DNA from 3 places in the Streptomyces sp. NPDC001381 genome. Region 1 is predicted to be linked to each of the others. Evidence: riboswitches for the same ligand, from Rfam matches in the RefSeq annotation. Region 1 holds a riboswitch; each other region holds the start of a gene.
The links. Region 1 has a riboswitch for cobalamin ahead of ACFY2L_RS00335 (cobalamin biosynthesis protein). Riboswitches for the same ligand answer to the same signal wherever they lie in the genome.
Positions count from the first base shown of each region.

Region 2: it holds a riboswitch for cobalamin, as region 1 does, so the genes downstream of both, ACFY2L_RS14670 (ribonucleoside-diphosphate reductase subunit alpha) here and ACFY2L_RS00335 (cobalamin biosynthesis protein) in region 1, are expected to answer to the same signal.
Region 3: it holds a riboswitch for cobalamin, as region 1 does, so the genes downstream of both, ACFY2L_RS20665 (HoxN/HupN/NixA family nickel/cobalt transporter) here and ACFY2L_RS00335 (cobalamin biosynthesis protein) in region 1, are expected to answer to the same signal.

Region 1 is NZ_JBIAWO010000001.1:61,263-67,710, forward strand. Features, by position in the region: gene ACFY2L_RS00320 (class II aldolase/adducin family protein) at 1-354, opposite strand, end outside; gene ACFY2L_RS00325 (anion permease) at 611-1,846, shown strand; gene ACFY2L_RS00330 (hypothetical protein) at 1,881-2,102, shown strand; cobalamin riboswitch at 2,232-2,375, shown strand; gene ACFY2L_RS00335 (cobalamin biosynthesis protein) at 2,473-3,417, shown strand; gene ACFY2L_RS00340 (cobyric acid synthase) at 3,414-4,922, shown strand; gene cobN (cobaltochelatase subunit CobN) at 4,919-6,448, shown strand, end outside.
Region 2 is NZ_JBIAWO010000003.1:231,547-237,994, reverse strand. Features, by position in the region: gene ACFY2L_RS14670 (ribonucleoside-diphosphate reductase subunit alpha) at 1-1,337, opposite strand, end outside; cobalamin riboswitch at 1,460-1,609, opposite strand; gene ACFY2L_RS14665 (GNAT family N-acetyltransferase) at 1,649-2,155, opposite strand; gene mctP (monocarboxylate uptake permease MctP) at 2,226-3,854, opposite strand; gene ACFY2L_RS14655 (DUF3311 domain-containing protein) at 3,851-4,117, opposite strand; gene ACFY2L_RS14650 (GntR family transcriptional regulator) at 4,228-4,992, opposite strand; gene ACFY2L_RS14645 (extracellular solute-binding protein) at 5,334-6,448, shown strand, end outside.
Region 3 is NZ_JBIAWO010000004.1:462,345-468,792, reverse strand. Features, by position in the region: gene ACFY2L_RS20685 (M24 family metallopeptidase) at 1-114, opposite strand, end outside; gene ACFY2L_RS20680 (DUF4142 domain-containing protein) at 420-1,163, shown strand; gene ACFY2L_RS20675 (glycoside hydrolase family 13 protein) at 1,193-2,854, opposite strand; gene ACFY2L_RS20670 (LAETG motif-containing sortase-dependent surface protein) at 3,102-4,058, shown strand; cobalamin riboswitch at 4,117-4,307, shown strand; gene ACFY2L_RS20665 (HoxN/HupN/NixA family nickel/cobalt transporter) at 4,335-5,441, shown strand; gene ACFY2L_RS20660 (hypothetical protein) at 5,533-6,216, shown strand; gene ACFY2L_RS20655 (nucleoside hydrolase) at 6,213-6,448, opposite strand, start outside.

The sequences.
Region 1 (6,448 bases):
GCGGGCGTCGGTGCGGCGGTAGACGGCGAGGTGCATGGGGAGTTCGCTGGTCGGGGTGAGGGTGCCGAGCACCTGCCGGCCGGTGAGGTCGACGCCTGTGATGTCGCCGGGGGTGAGGCGGTCGTAGGGCACCCCCGAGGGGGTGACCAGCACGGTGTCGCCGACGCGCGCGGAGACGTTGCCGGAGGTGCCGACGACCAGGCCGTCGGTGACGGTGCGGCGGGCCGTCGCGACGAGCGCCTCCCAGGCCCGCGCCTCCTCCGGGAGCGCGCATCCTCCCGGCGCCCCGGCCGCGTTCTGTATGCGGTCCCGGCTGTCCCGGGCCTGCCGTCCGTCACGCCGCTGCTCGCCCATGCCCCCGATCCTGCCAGGGGGACGCCGGGTCGGCCGGAGTGCCGCCGATCAGGTGACCAGGATCTCTTTCCGCGGCTCCACGGACCGGCCGGCGGGGTGCGCAGGCGGCACGGGGCAGGCCCCGCTTGGGGCGGCGCGTCGGACAGAGTGGCGGCGCTCACATTTGGACACCCTGACGCCTGCCCCAGTTCACCTTCCGTTCACCCAGGTTGCCTACTTTCAACAAGCCAATGACCTCGAACGATTGCCTGGGTAAATGGAAAACTTCTCGCTGATCCTCGCGATTGTGGTGGTAACCGCACTCGCGTTCGATTTCACGAACGGTTTTCACGACACCGCCAACGCGATGGCCACGACCATCTCCACCGGTGCACTCAAGCCCAAGGTCGCGGTGGCCATGTCCGCCGTGCTCAACCTTGTGGGCGCATTCCTCTCGGTGGAGGTCGCCAACACGATCTCCAAGGGTCTCGTCGACGAGACCGGCATCCGTCCCGAGGTCATCTTCGCCGCCCTGGTCGGCGCGATCCTCTGGAACCTGCTGACCTGGCTGGTGGGCCTCCCCTCCAGCTCCTCCCACGCCCTCATGGGCGGTCTGATCGGCGCCACCATCGCCTCCGCCGGCATGGGCGCGGTCCACGGTGACGTCCTGGTCACCAAGGTCCTGATCCCGGCGGTCGCCGCCCCGCTGGTCGCGGGCATCGCGGCGATGCTGGCGACGCGCCTGTCCTACACCCTCGGCAAGAAGGCCGACGGCAAGGCGGCCGACAAGGGCTACCGCGCGGGCCAGATCGCCTCGGCCGGCCTGGTCTCCCTCGCGCACGGCACGAACGACGCGCAGAAGACGATGGGCATCATCACCCTCGCCCTGGTCGCCGGCGGTGCCGTCGCCCCCGACTCCGACCCGCCCACCTGGGTCATCCTCTCCGCCGGCCTGGCCATCGCGCTCGGCACCTACCTCGGCGGCTGGCGCATCATCCGCACCATGGGCAAGGGCCTGACCGACCTCCAGCCGCAGCAGGGCTTCGCCGCCCAGACCAGCGCGGCGACGGTCATCCTGGCCTCCTCCCACCTCGGTTTCTCCCTCTCCACCACGCACTCCGTCTCCGGTTCGGTGATGGGCGCGGGGCTGGGCCGCAAGGGCGGCGTGGTCCGCTGGTCCACGGCGACCCGGATGTTCGTGGCCTGGGGCCTGACGCTCCCGGCGGCCGCCCTGGTGGGCGCGCTGGCCGAGTCGGTCACGAACCTGGGCGACTGGGGCACGGCGGTCGTGGCGGTCTTCCTCGTCGCCTCCAGCGCGGCGATCTGGAAGATCTCGCGCCGCGAGGTCGTGGACGCGTCCAACGTCAACGAGACCGAGGAGCCGGCGGGCGTGGTCACCACGGCGATCGCCGCCGTCGCCCCGCCTCCGGCCGGCACGGTCACCGAGGGCCTGACGGCCACCATCCCCTCCCCGGCCGCCACGGCCACCGAGCCCACGGCCCCCGCGGTCTGAACCCGCCCACCCGGTACGAAGGAAGAGAAGCAGCATGAAGATCGACTGGGCGGCCCTCGGCTCCGTCTTCGGCGTCAGCCTCGTGATCACCGTGGCCCTGGTGGCCCTCTTCACCCTCGGCATCATGGGCCTGTCCCGTCAGGAACGCGCCGCGGAACAGGGCGGCTCCGCCACCCTCGCGGTCACCGGCGCCTACGCGTGCTTCGCGGCCTGCGCGGCGGCGGTGGCGTACGGGATCTCCCTGATCGTGGCCTGACCCACCAGCTCGGACACCTCGGGGTGCGGGACGGATCGCCGTCCCGCACCCCTTTTCCGTGACCTCCGGAACCGCCCCTGTGTGGGGCTCAGCACACTCCAGCCTCGCAGGTCAACGGCAAGTTGACGGCCCTTCCGGGGCCATGGTGGACTGCCGGAGCCATGTACGGCGGCAGAAGAGGAAGCCGGTGCGAATCCGGCGCGGTCCCGCCACTGTCACCGGGGTGCACCACCCCGGGAGCCAGGAACTCTCGCCGCCGGTCTCGTCGAACCAGGGCGTGGACACCCTGAGTGAGGACATATCGCCATGCTCGCTCGGCCGTTGAGGTACAGCACCAGCTCGCTGCCCGACCCCGCGGCCGGCTGAGCCGATGCGTGCCGATCGCGTTCACGCGTACGGCGCCGCCCTCGGCCTCCTCGGTGACCTGCTCCTCGGTGATCCACGCCGGGGGCATCCGGTCGCCGCGTTCGGGCGGGCCGCCGGAGCCGTGGAGCGGGTGCTGTGGCGGGACCACCGCGGGTGGGGCGCCCTGCACACCGTCGTCTGCGCCGGTGGGGCCGTGGTCCTCGGGGCCGCCGCCGACCGGGCCGTACGGCGTTCCCCGGCCGCTTCCGTCGCTCTCGCCTCCGCCGCCACCTGGGCCGTGGTGGGCGGGACCTCGCTCGCCCGCGAGGCCCGTGCCGTCGGGCGCGCCCTGGAGGCGGGGGACGTCGAGGGCGCGCGGGCCCGGCTGCCCCACCTGTGCGGGCGGGATCCGCAGGCCCTCGACGCCGACGGGATCGCGCGGGCCGTCGTCGAGTCCGTCGCCGAGAACACCTCCGACGCCGTGGTGGGCGCCCTGGTGTGGGGCGCCGTGGGCGGTGTGCCGGGGCTGCTCGGGTTCCGGGCCGTCAACACCCTGGACGCGATGGTCGGGCACAGGTCGCCCCGGTACCGGCGCTTCGGGTGGGCCTCCGCGCGGCTCGACGACCTCGCGGGGTGGCCGGGGGCGCGGCTGACCGCCGTCCTCGCCGCCGTCGCCGGCGACCGGCCGCGCGCCGCCGTACGGGCCTGGCGGGACGACGCCCACCTGCACCCCAGTCCCAACGCCGGTCCCGTGGAGGCCTCCTTCGCCGGTGCGCTCGGGGTGCGGCTGGGCGGGACCCTGTCCTACGCCGGGCGGGTGGAGCACCGGCCCGTGCTCAACGGGACGGCGGGACGTGCCGTCGTCGCCCACGACATCGAACGCGCCGTACGGCTCTCCCGCCGTGTCGGCCTGCTCGCGCTCGGCGTCACCGTCGCCGCGCGCCTCATCGCGAAGGGGCGGAGCTCATGAGCGGGGGTCTCCTGGTCGCCGGTACCACCTCCGACGCCGGCAAGAGTGTCGTCACGGCGGGCATCTGCCGGTGGCTGGTGCGGCAGGGGGTGAAGGTCGCCCCCTTCAAGGCGCAGAACATGTCCCTGAATTCGTTCGTGACGAAGGAAGGGGCCGAGATCGGGCGGGCGCAGGCCATGCAGGCGCAGGCCTGCCGCATCGAGCCGACCGCGCTGATGAATCCCGTGCTGCTCAAGCCCGGTGGCGAGCAGAGCAGTCAGGTGGTGCTGCTCGGGAAGCCGGTGGGCGAGCTGAGCGCACGGGGGTATCACGGCGGGCGCCAGCAACGGCTTCTCGGGACGGTCCTCGACTGTCTGGCCGAGTTGCGGGGCACGTATGACGCGGTGATCTGTGAGGGGGCCGGTTCTCCCGCCGAGATCAATCTGCGGCGGACCGACATCGTGAACATGGGGATCGCCCGGAACGCCGGGCTCCCCGTGCTCGTCGTCGGCGACATCGACCGCGGTGGGGTCTTCGCGTCGTTCTTCGGGACCGTCGCGCTCCTCTCCCCCGAGGACCAGGCGCTCGTCGCCGGATTCCTCGTCAACAAGTTCCGGGGGGACGTCGGTCTGCTGGAGCCGGGGCTCGACATGCTGCACGGGCTCACCGGGCGGCGGACCTACGGCGTGCTGCCGTTCCGCCACGGGCTCGGGATCGACGAGGAGGACGGGCTGCGGGTCTCCCTGCGCGGGACCGTGCGGGAGTCGAACGTCGCCCCGCCCGTCGGGGAGGACGTGCTGCGGGTCGCCGTCTGCGCGATCCCCCTCATGTCGAACTTCACCGACGTCGACGCGCTCGCCGCCGAACCCGGTGTCGTCGTGCGGTTCGTGGACCGGCCGGAGGAGTTGGCCGACGCGGACCTCGTCGTGATCCCGGGAACCCGGGGGACGGTCCGGGCGCTGGAGTGGCTGCGGGAGCGGGGACTCGCGGACGCCCTGGTCCGCAGAGCCGCGCAAGGGCGCCCGGTCCTCGGCATCTGCGGCGGCTTCCAGGTCCTCGGCGAGCACATCGAGGACGAGGTCGAGAGCCGGCGCGGGAACGTCGACGGGCTCGGGATCCTTCCCGTGCGCGTGCGGTTCGCCCGCGAGAAGACCCTCACCCGGCCGGAGGGCGCAGCCCTCGGCGAGCGGGTCGAGGGGTACGAGATCCATCACGGGGTCGCCCAGGTGGACGGCGGGGAAGCCTTCCTGGACGGCTGCCGGGTCGGCCAGACCTGGGGCACGCACTGGCACGGCTCGCTGGAGTCGGACGGTTTCCGGCGGGCCTTCCTGCGCGAGGTGGCCGCCGCCGCGGGCCGCCGCTTCGTGCCCGCGCCCGACACCTCGTTCGCCGGGCTGCGCGAGGAGCAGCTCGACCGGCTCGGCGACCTGATCGAACAGCACGCGGACACGGACGCGCTGTGGCGGCTCATCGAGTCCGGCGCGCCGCAAGGACTGCCCTTCATTCCACCGGGAGCACCCGCATGAGCACTGTGTTGTTGTTGTCGACCGCCGACACCGATCTGCTGGCGGCCCGTGCCGCCTCCGGTGCCTCCTACCGGATCGGCAACCCGACCCGGGTGGACGTGGCGCGGGAGCTGCCCGGCCTCGTCGCCGGCGCGGACATCGCCGTCGTACGCCTCCTCGGCGGCAAGCGTGCCTGGGAGGAGGGGCTCGCCGCGCTGAAGGCGTCCGGCATCCCGACCGTGCTGCTGGGCGGCGAGGCCGTGCCGGACGCGGAGTTGATGGCCGAGTCGTCCGTCCCGGCCGGTGTCGTCGCCGAGGCGTTGCGCTACCTCGTCGAGGGCGGGCCCGCCAACCTCACGGAGCTGGCCCGGTTCCTGTCCGACACCGTGCTGCTGACCGGTGAGGGCTTCGTCGAACCGCAGAAGATGCCGGAGTACGGGGTTCACGGCGAGCGTGTCGTCGTGGACGGCCGTCCGACCGTCGGCGTGCTCTTCTACCGGGCCCATGAACTCAGCGGCAACACCGCCTTCGTGGACACCCTGTGCGACGCGATCGAGGCCCGGGGCGCCAACGCCCTCCCCGTGTACTGCGGTTCGCTGCGAGGTGCCGACGCCGGTCTCTTCACGATCCTCGGCGGGGCGGACGCCCTCGTCGCCACCGTCCTCGCCGCCGGCGGCACCCACGCCTCGCAGGCCTCCGCGGGCGGCGACGAGGAGTCCTGGGACGTCGGGGCGCTCGCCGAGCTGAACATCCCGGTGCTGCAGGGGCTCTGCCTCACCTCCTCGCACGCGGCCTGGGACGAGTCCGACGCGGCCCTCTCCCCCATGGACGCGGCGATGCAGGTCGCGATCCCCGAGTTCGACGGACGTCTCATCACCGTCCCGTTCTCCTTCAAGGAGCAGGGCCCCGACGACGTGCCGGTGTACGTCGCCGACCCCGAGCGTGCGGCACGGGTCGCCGGGATCGCCGTACGGCACGCGCGGCTCAGGCACACGGCGAACGCGGACAAGAAGATCGCACTCGTCTTCACCGCCTACCCGACCAAGCACTCGCGGGTCGGCAACGCGGTCGGGCTGGACACGCCCGCCTCGGCGGTCCGGGTGCTGGACGCCCTCGGGGAAGCCGGCTACTCGCTCACCGAGTACCCCGACAACGGCGACGAGCTGATCCACCGGCTCATCGAGGCCGGCGGTCACGACGTGGAGTGGCTGACGGAGGAGCAGCTGGCCGCCGCGCCCGCGCGGGTGCCGCTCGCCGACTACCGGGCCTGGTTCGACAAGCTCGACCCGGAGCTGCGGGACGGGATGCTTCAGGCGTGGGGCGAGCCGCCGGGCGGCCTCTACGTCGACGGCGACGACATCGTGCTGGCCTCCCTGCGGTTCGGGAACGTCGTCGTGATGATCCAGCCGCCGCGCGGCTTCGGGGAGAACCCGATCGCGATCTACCACGACCCCGACATGCCGCCGTCCCACCACTACATGGCCGCCTACCGCTGGCTGGAGAACAGCTTCGGCGCCGACGCGATCGTGCACATGGGCAAGCACGGC
Region 2 (6,448 bases), on a different contig from region 1:
GTCTCGCCGTCGTCGGTGACCTCCAGGATCTCCGTGCAGAGGTTGGAGGAGTGGATCACCTGGCCCGGCTCCGCCGTCTGGTTGGCGGTGCGGTTGGCCGCGTCCTTGAAGGTCATCCAGCCGTTGCCGGTCTGCGCGAGGGTCCGCATCATCCGGCCGTACAGATCACGGGCCGCGATGGTCCTCCTGGCGAGCCCGGCCGCCTCCGCCGCGCGGTACGCGGCGTCGAACTCCTCGCCCCACAGGTCGACCAGCTCGGGCACGTCGGAGGGGGAGAACAGCGACCACTGCTCGTCGGCGTTCACCCGGCGCATGAACTCGTCCGGGACCCAGTGCGCGAGGTTCAGGTTGTGCGTACGGCGGGCGTCCTCACCGGTGTTGTCGCGCAGCTCCAGGAACTCCTCGATGTCGGAGTGCCAGGTCTCCAGGTAGACCGCGGCCGCGCCCTTGCGCCGGCCGCCCTGGTTCACGGCGGCGACGGAGGCGTCCAGGGTCTTCAGGAACGGGACGATGCCGTTGGAGTGCCCGTTGGTGCCGCGGATCAGCGAACCGCGGCTGCGGATCCGGGAGTACGACAGCCCGATGCCGCCGGCGTGCTTGGAGAGCCGGGCCACCTGGTGGTAGCGGTCGTAGATCGAGTCCAGCTCGTCCAGCGGGGAGTCGAGGAGGTAGCAGGACGACATCTGGGGGTGCCGGGTGCCGGAGTTGAAGAGCGTGGGGGAGGACGGCAGGTAGTCGAGGCGGCTCATGAGCCCGTAGAGCGCCGCGACCTCGTCCAGGGCACGGGTGGTGTCGTCCTCGGCGAGACCGCAGGCCACCCGCAGCAGGAAGTGCTGGGGCGTCTCGACGACCTTGCGGGTGTGCGGGTGCCGCAGCAGGTAGCGGCTGTGCAGGGTGCGGAGCCCGAAGTAGCCGAAGCGGTCGTCGGCGGCCGGGTCGATCAGCGCGTCCAGGCGGGCCGCGTGCAGCCGTACGAAGTCGGCGGTGCGGTCGGCGATGAGGCCCTCGCGGTGACCGACGGCCACGGACCCGGTGAACGAGGTGACGCCCTGGGAGGCGGCCTCCGTGGCGATGCTGATCGTCAGCAGCCGGGCGGCCAGCCGGGAGTAGGCGGGGTCCTCGGAGATCAGGCCGGCGGCCGCCTCCGTGGCCAGCTCGCGCAGCTCCCTCTCGTCCGCCCCGGCGGACCGGCCGCGCAGCGCGGCGGCGGCGACCCGGCCGGGGTCGGCGTCGGGGAGGTCGGCGGTCAGCTCGGTCAGGGTCCGCAGCAGCGCGGCACCGGGACCGTCGGTTTCCGGCAGGACGGCTGAGGCCGGATCGGCTGGCGCGATGGTCACGTGGGGCTCTCCCTCGCTCGGCAGGGGGCCTGGCGCGGAGCAGGGGGCAGCACACGAGCGCACGCGGCGTCGCGTCCACCGGCCCACTCCACGAGGCCCGGACGTCAAGGCACCCGGGCCGGACGGCCGGGTGCGCTGCCGACAGGTCCTCGGACTGGACAGGCGTGCGGACACGGGTGGGCGCACACGCGAGTACACCGTTGCGGGACAGTTCCGGATTCGCACCGGATTCCCCTGCGGCGACAGCGAGCATGAGCATACATCTTGTGCTCACCCGTCACGCCACCCCCAGATGTTGTGTCGGGGTGGTTTCAGAGTGTCAACTTGTAGGTGAGGAGAGTGAGGTCGTCCAGGTGCGGCACGGGATTCCAGTCCCGCTCCGGTGTGCGGACGAAGCCGAGGCGCTCGTAGAGGCGGTGGGCGCTGTGCATGGCGCGCTGGGTCGACAGGACGACGGCGGTGCGGCCCTCCATGGCCCGGGCGCGGTCGACACAGCTCCGCACGAGGGCCTCACCGGCGCCCCGGCCCCGCGCCTCGCGCGTGACGGCGAGCGCCCTGATCTCCGTCTCGCCGGGACGGGCGATGTCGGCGACGGGGCCGGGGCCGGGGACGAAGGTGACTCCGCCGAGGAGCCGTTCGCCCTCCACGGCCACGAGGACCTCGGCGGCGGCCGCCCGCCCGGCCACGTCCTTCAGCACGGGCAGGTACTCGTCGCCCTCGCCGTAGTCGAGCAGGCCGTCGTCGAGGTAGGCACGGGCCGTCATCTCGCCGAGGGCGGCGTACTCGCTGGGTTTCGCCTGCCTGATCCGGATGTCCATGGCGCGCAGTGTGCCCCATGCGCACGACGGCGGGCCGCCGGATTTTCCCGACGGCCCGCCGCGGTCTCGTCTAGTGGGACGCTCCGGCGGTCGCCGGCGGCAGCTCCACCTGCACCCCCGGGTCCCCGGCGTCCGCCGTGTAGTCCTGCGGCCTGGTCTCGTCGATGCCCTCGGGGGCCTTCACGGCCTTGAGGGCGAAGGTCAGGACCACGGTCACGACGGCATTGAGGACGAACGCCGTGAGACCGATGTAGCCGATCTCTCCGATGCCCGGGATCTCCTTCGCCGAGCCGCCGAAGTGCTTCTGGGTCGGGGAGGCGACGCCGTACGCGGCGACCGTGCCGTAGACCATGCCGACCGCCCAGCCCGCGAGCAGCGCCCAGCGGTGGAACCAGCGGGTGAACAGGCCGCCGACCAGGGCCGGGAAGGTCTGCAGGATCCAGATGCCGCCCAGCAGCTGGAAGTTGATGGCGACCGTCTTGTCCATGGTGAGGACGAAGACCAGGGCGCCCACCTTCACCAGCAGGGACACCAGCTTGGAGACCCTGGTCTCCTGCGCGGGCGTGGCGTCCGGCTTGATGAAGTCCTTGTAGATGTTCCGGGTGAAGAGGTTCGCGGCCGCGATCGACATGATGGCCGCCGGCACGAGCGCGCCGATGCCGATCGCCGCGAACGCCACACCCGCGAACCACGCCGGGAACATGGTCTCGAACAGCTGCGGGATGGCCAGCTGTCCGTTGGTGACCTTGACCCCGGCCGCGATCGCCATGAAGCCCAGCAGCGCCAGCAGGCCCAGCATCAGCGAGTACAGCGGCAGGATGGTGGTGTTGCGGCGGATCACCTCACGGCTCTTGGAGGACAGGGTCGCGGTGATCGAGTGCGGGTACATGAACAGCGCGAGCGCGGAGCCGAGGGCCAGGGTGGCGTAGGTCCACTGGCCCGGTTCGGCCGGGGCCAGCGCGCCGCGCGGCTTGCCCGTGGCCGGGTTGGTCTGGCCGAACGCCTCGCCGGCCTTGGCGAAGATGTCGTCGAAGCCGCCCAGCTTGATCGGGATGTAGATGATCGCCACCGCGATGACGATGTAGATCAGCGTGTCCTTCACGAACGCGATCAGCGCGGGGGCCCGCAGACCGGACGAGTAGGTGTACGCGGCCAGCACACCGAACGCGATCAGCAGCGGCAGGTCCTTGACGAACCAGTTCGTGTTCTCGCCGCCGCCGACGCCCATCACGTCGAGCACCGCCTGGATGCCCACGAGTTGCAGCGCGATGTAGGGCATCGTCGCCAGGATGCCGGTCAGCGCCACCGCCAGCGACAGGCCCTTGGAGCCCCAGCGGCCGCGCACGAAGTCCGAGGTCGTCACGTACCCGTGCTTGTGCGAGACCGACCACAGGCGGGGCAGGAACGTGAAGATCAGCGGGTACACGAGGATCGTGTAGGGCACCGCGAAGAAGCCGGCCGCGCCCGCCGCGTAGATCGCCGCCGGCACGGCGACGAAGGTGTACGCCGTGTAGAGGTCGCCGCCCAGCAGGAACCAGGTGATCCAGGTGCCGAACGACCGGCCGCCCAGGCCCCATTCGTCGAGACTGTGCTCGTTCTCGGCCTTGCGCCAGCGCGCGGCCAGGAAGCCCATGGCCGTCACGGCCAGGAAGAAGAAGATGAAGACGGCGAGTGCCACGCCGTTCACGCCGTCCTTCACTTCCGCGCACCCCCGCCCGGGGCCTTGCGGGCGCGCTGGTCACGCTGCCACAGCTTGTACGCGACCATCGTGAGCGCGGTCGAGATCAGCACCCACAGCATCTGGTACCAGTAGAAGAAGGGGATCCCGATGAACGCCGGATCCACCTTCGCGTAGGAACCCACCCACAGCATCGCCACGAAGGGCGCGAGCAGGCAGAGGCCGATGACGACGCGCACAGGCGTCACCACCGGCCCTCTCGTCACTTCCGGGGTGTCTGACATCGGCGGCTCCGTCCCCTAACTGATCACCGATCACCGTTGTAATGCGCAGGCAATGTAGGTGACGGATAAAGGGCAGTGGAAGACCGCGTCCGCATGTCGATCGAGAAAAGCTACTCCGTGGGCCTCTTCAGTCGCGCCACGAACTTGTACCGGTCGCCCCGGTACACCGAGCGCACCCATTCCACGGGCTGGCCCTCCTTGTCCAGCGAGTGACGGGAGAGCATCAGCATGGGCAGGCCGACGTCGGTGCCGAGCAGGCCGGCCTCGCGCGGGGTGGCCAGGGAGGTCTCGATGGTCTCCTCGGCCTCGGCGAGGTGGACGTCGTAGACCTCGGCCAGGGCCGTGTACAGCGACGTGTACTTGGCCAGGGACCTGCGCAGCGCGGGGAAGCGCTTGGCCGAGAGGTGGGTGGTCTCGATGGCCATCGGCTCGCCGTTGGCCATGCGCAGCCGCTCGACGCGCAGCACCCGGCCGCCGGCGGTGATGTCGAGCAGGCCGGCGAGGGTGTCGTCGGCGGTGATGTAGCCGACGTCCAGCAGCTGGGAGGTGGGCTCCAGGCCCTGGGCGCGCATGTCCTCGGTGTACGAGGTGAGCTGCAGGGCCTGGGAGACCTTGGGCTTGGCGACGAACGTGCCCTTGCCCTGGATGCGTTCCAGGCGGCCTTCGACGACCAGTTCCTGGAGGGCCTGGCGGACGGTCGTGCGCGAGGTGTCGAACTCGGCCGCAAGGGTCCGCTCCGGCGGGACCGGGGTGCCCGGCGCCTGGGTCTCCGTCATGTCGAGCAGGTGCTTCTTCAGGCGGTAGTACTTGGGCACGCGCGCGGTACGGACGGTCGTCCCACCCTCGTTCTCCGCACTGCTGACGTCGGTGCTCATGGCCTGCCTTCCCGGCTCCGGATGCGGGTCACATCGTGGCACGGACACGGTGCTGAGTGCTCCGCTGTTCCGTGATCCCCTCTGTATACCGTCGCAACCTTTGCTGGTCTAGTCCATCCGGCGACTGGTCTACCGGACCGACGCCCTCCGCGGTCGATGTTTTCGACGGTTTCTTACTTAAAGGTTCCTGCATATGTAGCTCCCATAACGGCTGGTCAAAGGGGATTCGGCCACTCTTGACAGCCGTATTGGTCTGAGCCAAGCTCGGCGCACTGGTCTACACCATTGGTCCAGGTCCCGGTCTATGGGCGGGAGGTGTGGGCATCCCTGAGGAGGGTGGCGTGAAGCGCAAGCTGATAGCCGCGATCGGTATCGCGGGCATGATGGTCTCCATCGCGGCGTGCGGGGACGACAAGGGCAGCGGGGACTCGAAGGGCTCCGACGCGAAGGAACTGACGGTCTGGCTGACCGTCGACGCCCAGAACAACTGGCCCGAGCTGGTGAAGGCCGCCGACGCGGCGGTGCTGAAGAAGCACCCCGGCGTCAAGATCGACCACGAGTACTACGGCTGGCCCGACAAGAACGCCAAGCTCGACGCGGTCCTCGCCACCGACAAGGCCCCCGACGTCGTCGAGATGGGCAACACCGAGATGCTCGGCTACATGGTCAAGGGCGCCTTCGCCCCCCTCGACGCCGCGAAGTTCGACAACTCCTCCGCCTGGCTCGACGGCCTCAAGGCCTCGGTGACCTACGACGGCAAGACCTACGGCGTCCCGTACTACGCCGGCGGCCGCGTCGCCAACTGGCGCAAGGACGTCTTCGCCAAGGCCGGGGTGAAGTCCGCGCCGAAGACGTACGCCGAACTGACCGCCGCCCTCGACAAGGTCCAGAAGAAGGAGGGCGACAAGTTCTCCGCCTGGTACCAGCCCACCCGCGACTGGTACGCGGCCATGTCCTTCGTCTACGACGCCGGCGGCTCGATCGCCGTCGAGTCGGGCGGCACGTGGAAGGCCAACCTGTCCTCGGCCGAGTCCCTCAAGGGCCTCGAGGAGTTCAAGACGGTCGTCGACACGTACATGCACGGCGACAAGACCAAGGACGAGTCGGACCGGTACATCGTCTACGGCCAGGGCAAGTCCGGCATGATCTTCGCCCCCGCCTGGGAGGGCGCGACCGCAGCGGCCAAGGAGAACGACAAGACCGGCAAGCTCGCGGGCAACGTCGAGAACTTCGTGATGCCCGGCCCGTCCGGCAAGAACCTCCCCGTGTTCCTGGGCGGCTCCGACCTCGCCGTCCCGGTGAAGTCGGACGCGCGGGACCTCGCCGCCGAGTGGATCAACGCCTTCACCGGCCCCTCCGGGCAGAAGGGCCTGATGGCCAAGGGCAACCTGCCCAACAACAAGACCGACCTCGCGACCCTCAAGAACGACCCGGCGACGGCCGTCCCGGCCACCGC
Region 3 (6,448 bases), on a different contig from region 1:
GGTGAGGCGAGCGGCGGCCGCCTGGTCCGCTGCCCGGTGCAGCCGTGCGGCGTGCGCCGGCCGGCTGAAGGGCGCGCCGCCCCCGCTCTCCGTCTCTTCCTCGTCGAACGTCATCCCCCCATTCGACCCGCCGAACGCCGCGAACGATCCCCCGACAGGTCCGTACGGGTGGCCCCGCACCCGAACGCCCGACCGGAGGGCCACCCCACCCCCGCGGCCGCCCTTCCCGGCGGCCCGGCGCAGCGGCTCTCCGAGAGAACTCACCGCCTCGCAAAGATTTTACGAAGTTCATAGAGTCGCGGCGCCTGTTTCTCCGTACCTCTCTGCGTCCGACCCCGCCGGAGCCACACCACCGGCGGATCCCCGAACGGGCAGGAGGAACGGTGCAACTCTCGCGGAACGCGATGGGAACTCTCTTCGTGGGCGGAGCCCTGACCTTGACCCTGGGCGCCCTGGCCTACCCCTCGATGCTGGGGCTGGACACGGTGTCCACGTCCACCGACAGAGTCATCGCCAACACCCAGTGGGGTCCGCTGACCGAGGGTGACCGGGACTTCGTGGTCAAGGTGCGGGCCGCCGGTCTGTGGGAGTACCCGCTGGGCCAGATCGGACTGCAGAAGGGGACGAGCAAGGCGGTCCTCACCGCGAGCGAGCACCTCGTCGACGGCCACGCGGCCCTCGACACCACCTGCCGCAAGATCGCCCCGATGCTGAACATCACGCTGCCCAACGTGGCGAGCCCCCAGCAGGAGGGCTTCGTGACCCAGCTCAAGGGCGAGACCGGCGCCCAGTTCGACACCGACTTCGCCAACATCCTGCGCATGACGCACGGTTCGATCTTCAACACCGTGGCGAAGGTCCGCTCGACGACGAAGAACTCCCTGGTGCGCGCCCTGGCCGACCAGGCCAACGACACCGTCCTGGACCACATCACGGTGATGGAGAAGACCGGCCTGGTCGACTTCGACTCGACGCTCTTCCAGCAGACCACGCCGCCCAAGCTGCCCAAGTCGGACCTGACCCCGCCGGCCCCGCCCGCCGGTCAGCCGCAGGTCGTGCTCACCCCGCCGCCGAACGCCACGTCCACCCCGGTGGACATCGACGGCATCGCGGGCGGCGCGGCGGCCGGGAACCAGAACGCGAACCAGAACACGGGCGGATAGCCCGCGCCCGGCGGGCCGGCGGGCACCCCCTAGGCCAGCCAGACCGTCGTGTCCGGGAGCAGCGCCCCCGGCCGGCCGGGCCCGTCGCCGTCCGGGGGCGCGCTGCTCAGCAGCACCTCCCCCGGCGGCAGCGGCACCGGCTCGTCCGACAGGTTGGTGACGCACCGCCAGCCGTCCGAGCGGGCGAACGCCAGCACGCCGGGCGGGGTGTCCGGCTGCCAGGTCAGCTCCTCGCCGTCGAGCAGCTTGCGGCGCAGGCGCAGGGCCGTGCGGTACAGCTCCAGGGTGGAGCCCGCCACGCCGTCCTGCGCCTCGACCGCGTACCGGGCGAAGGACGCCGGCTGCGGCAGCCAGGCCCCGGCCGCGCCGAAGCCGTACGACGGTCCCGTGGCCGTCCACGGGAGGGGCACCCGGCAGCCGTCACGGCCCTTGCGGACGCGGCCCGTCTGTTCCCAGAGCGGGTCCTGGAGGGCCTCCACGGGGAGACCGGCGACCTCGGGCAGGCCGAGCTCCTCGCCCTGGTAGACGTACGACGATCCCGGCAGCGCCAGCATCAGGAGCGTGGCCGCCCTGGCCCGGCGCAGGCCGTGCGCCTCGTCCACGGCGGGTGCATTGCCACCCGAGAGCAGCCAGGTGTTCTCGTCGGTTCCGGGCGGGAGCATCAGGCGGGACGGGTGGCGTACGACGTCGTGGTTGGACAGCACCCAGGTCGCCGAGGCGCCGGCGGCGCGGGCCGTGGCGAGGGAGTCGGCGATGACCCGGCGGAGCGCGTCCGCGTCCCAGGGGGCCTGCAGGTACTCGAAGTTGAAGGCCTGGTTCAGTTCGTCGGGACGGGCGTACAGGGCGCGCCGGGCGCCCGGCACCCAGGCCTCGGCGACCGCCGTGCGGGGCGGGGAGTAGGCGTCGAGGACGCGGCGCCAGTCGCGGTAGATCGCGTGGACCTCGTCGCGGTCGTAGAAGGGGTGGGTGCCGGGAGGCAGCCGCGCGAGGGCCTGCTCGCCGCTCAGGTCCGGCGCGCCGAGGTCGCGGAGGGGTTCGGTGAGGTCCTTGGCGAGGGCGTGGGCCACGTCCACCCGGAAGCCGTCGACGCCCCGGTCGGACCAGAAGCGCAGGGTGGTGCGGAAGTCCTCGCGGACCTCCTCGTGGTCCCAGTCGAGGTCGGGCTGCTGACGGGCGAAGAGGTGGAGGTACCACTGGCCGTCCGGGACGCGTTCCCAGGCGCTGCCGCCGAAGACCGACTGCCAGTCGGTGGGCGGGAGTTCGCCGTGCGCGCCGCGTCCGTCGCGGAAGACGTAGCGCTCGCGGGCCGGGGAGCCCGGGCGGGCGGCCAGGGCCTCCTGGAACCAGGGGTGCTGGTGCGAGGTGTGGTTGGGGACGAGGTCGACGATCACCTTCAGTCCGAGGCGGTGGGCCTCGGCGGCCAGCGCGTCGAAGTCCGCGAGGGTGCCCAGGCGCGGGTCGACGTCGCGGTGGTCGGCGACGTCGTAGCCCCCGTCGGCCAGTTCGGAGGGGTAGAAGGGGCTGAGCCAGAGCGCGTCCACGCCGAGGGCGGCGAGGTGGGGCAGCCGGCCGGTGACCCCCGGGAGGTCGCCGAGGCCGTCTCCGTCGGCGTCGGCGAAGCTGCGCGGGTACACCTGGTAGACGACGGCCTGGCGCCACCAGTCGGGGTTGCGTGAGGAGATGTCGGTCACGAACGGAAGTCTGTCCAAGTTGCCGGGAAAGTGAACGTGCTGACGGTCCGGAGGGGATCGTTCCGCACGTGACGAAGTCGTGATGGAAGCTTGAACTCCCCAGGTTTTGCACCAGGTTGACAGCGCTCTCACGTCCACACGACGATGGGCGGACACTGTGGCGCCTGTGACCGAAGGGCCCCGTGTTTCTTCTGATCTGACCAATCAGCCCTGGCTTTGCCCTGGCATTCGCCAAGAATGGATACGCATGTCCATAGCGAGACGTGTCACCGTGCGCCGCCTGCTGGGGACGGGCGCCGCTTCGCTCACCCTCTGCGCCGCCTCCGTCGCCGCCGCCTCCGGCGCCTGGGCCCAGTCCGGCACCCCCGGCGGGGACGGCTGGAACACCGGCGGTCACTACCAGCCGGGCACCGGCGCGGGCACCGAGACGGGGACCGACCGCTGCCAGTTCTCGCTCGACGGCAAGAACTTCTTCGACTCGGTGCGGGTCGACGACCAGAACCTCAAGCCGACCCAGGACGGCGAGGTCCACATCAGCGTCCGCACGGCCGGCGACGCGAGCACCTGCACCGCCTCCCTGGCCTCCTACCTCGCCCACGGCGCCACCTTCGGCACCTCCGGTGAGCAGGTCTTCGTCGACTTCGACTCGGTGACCGTCAAGCCCGGGCAGACCGACACGCTCGACATCTCCGTCCCCGACGCCGGCTGCTACGCGCAGATCGACCTCTACCGCGGTGCGGTGAAGTTCGACGGCAAGCTCGACGCCAAGGACGGCTTCGAGCACGGCGAACTGCCCAAGGGACCGGACCGGCCGGTCATCAAGGACAAGCTGATCGCCGCGTGGAACGGCGGCACGAAGGACTGCACGGTCACCGAGCAGCCGCCGTCGTCGTCCCCGCCGGCCGGCGGCGGTGAGTCGCCGTCGGCGCCCGCCTCCTCGGCCCCGCCGTCGGACTCGTCGTCCGAGAGCACGACCCCGTCGCCGACGGCGTCGGAGCCCGAGTCGGAGTCGAGCACCCCGGCCCCGTCCGCCTCCGAGTCGACCACCGCCCCCGCCACCACGCCCGACGGCGGCGGTGGCGACCTCGCCGAGACCGGCGCGAACAGCGCCACCCCGCTGATCGCGGGCGGCGCCGCCGCCCTGCTGCTCGGCGGCGCGGCGATCGTGGTGGCCACCCGCCGCCGCAAGGCGACCCGCGCCTGACCCGCGCCTCTCCGGTACGGCCGCCCCGGCACCCTCGTGGAGCCGGGGCGGCCGTACGTTACGGTGGGCGGGTCGTGGTGTTCGGGAATCCGGTGCGACACCGGAGCGGCCCTCGCCACTGTGATCGGGGAGTCCCCGGCCCGAGTCCCCCCGCGGGACAGCCACTGGCCGTCATGAGACGGCCGGGAAGGCGGGCCGGAGACGTCGGCACCCGCAGCCAGGAGACCGGCCACGGCATCTCACGAAGTGATCCACGAGGTGCTGGAGCGTGACCGCATGACCGAGCCCGTCGCCCTGCCCGGAGCCGCCGCCTTCCGATGGCGGCGCGAGGACACCGTCAGGACGGCGGGGCTGATGGCCGCCATAGCCGGCCTGCACGTACTGGCCTTCGGCATCCTCTTCCTGCTCGTCGTGCCCGGTCACTACGAGGTCGGGAACAAGGCCTTCGGCATCGGGCTCGGCGTCACCGCCTACACCCTCGGCATGCGGCACGCCTTCGACGCCGACCACATCGCCGCGATCGACAACACCACCCGCAAGCTGATGGCGGACGGCAAGCGGCCGGTGTCGGTGGGGTTCTGGTTCGCCCTCGGGCACTCCAGCGTGGTCGTGCTCCTCGCCGCGCTCATCGCCGGCGGCACCCGGCTCGCCGGCACGGTGATGAACGAGGACTCACGCACCCACCAGGTCCTCGGCTTCCTCGGCACGACCGTCTCCGGCACGTTCCTCTACCTCATCGCCGCCCTCAACCTCGTCGCCCTGAGGGGGATCCTGCGCGTCTTCCGGGCGATGCGGGAGGGGACGTACGACGAGCGGGAGCTGGAACAGCACCTGGACTCCCGCGGGTTCATGAACCGGATCCTCGGCCGGCTGACCAAGTCGGTGTCCCGGCCCGGGCAGATGTTCCCGCTCGGCTTCCTCTTCGGGCTCGGCTTCGACACCGCCACCGAGGTCACCCTGATGGTGATGGCGGGCTCCGGGGCGGCGGCCGGACTGCCCTGGTACGCGATCCTCTGCCTCCCCCTCCTGTTCGCCGCCGGGATGAGCCTCTTCGACACCCTCGACGGCACCTTCATGAACTTCGCCTACCAGTGGGCGTTCTCCCACCCCGTCCGCAAGGTCTTCTACAACCTCGCCATCACCGGCCTGTCCATCGCCGTCGCCTTCTTCATCGGCACGATCGAGCTGGTCGGCGTCCTGCACGAGAAGTTCCGCCTGACGGACGGCGTCACCGGCCGGATCGCGGCGCTCGACCTCGACAACGTCGGATACGTCATCGTCGGCCTGTTCGTGCTCGTGTGGGCGGCGGCGATCGCCTACTGGCGGTTCGCCAGGGTGGAGGAACGCTGGACCCCCCGGCCGACGACACGGGGACTTCCGTAGGGCTCTACGTAGATCCACCGATGTCCCGCCGCCGCCCGGGCGGGACGATACGGGGGCACCCCGGTCCCCGGCGCGGAAGGAAGGGACGTCCATGCTCCCCTGGATCATGTGGTCGGCCATCCTCCTGGCGCCGTTCGTCGTCGGAGGCACGCTCGCGTTCCGCACCGCGCGCCGGGCCGGCAAGGCGGACCGGGCGATGCGGGCCCTGGCCGCCCGTCCGGGCTGGAAGCGGATCGAGGGCCGCCGGGACGGAGAGGGCCGGTGGGCGGGCCACTTCCCCTGGCTGCTGCGGACGGTGCCCGGCTTCGCCGTGACCGGCACGCTCGGCGGCCACCGGGTCACCGTCGCCAGGCGCTGGGAACCGGTGGGGCGCAGGGACATGCAGCACTGGCTCATCGTGTTCTTCGAGGTGCGCGGCAGCGGGCCCATGCTGCGCCTGGAGCGCCACTGGAGTGCCGCGGAGCTCAACCTCCGGTTCGGCGGGGACCTTCCGTACCTGCCGATGAGCAAGAACGGCTCCGCGGCGACGGCCGAGCGGTTCTACGCCTCCGATCTGCCGGACCGCCTGACGAGGTTCGCGGCACCGGCGGTCTCCCGCACGGACGACGGGGTGTGCTTCCTCTACTTCCCGCTGCCCGAGGTGGTGGACATGGACAAGCTGCTGAAGGCGCTCGCCGGGATGCTGCCCGACCTCGCCGAGCTCGCCGCGGCCGCCGCACCCGCGGACGAGGGCACCCCGGACGCCGCCGGGGAGGCCGGGACCGGCCCCCTCTAGGCGCGCTCCACCGTCTCCAGATACAGCTTCACGTACCGCTCCACGTCCACGTCCAGCGCCACGTCGACCAGCTGGGGTGCGCGGGCGCCCCCGTGGACCTCGGACTCGCCGGGGCGGGGACGGCGGTCGACGATCGTCTGGCCCCGGGCCGGTCCGGGGGCCAGGGAGACCTCGACGTGCAGCAGCCGGGTCGCGATACCCGCCGGGTCCACGACCGCGCAGACCGCGCCCG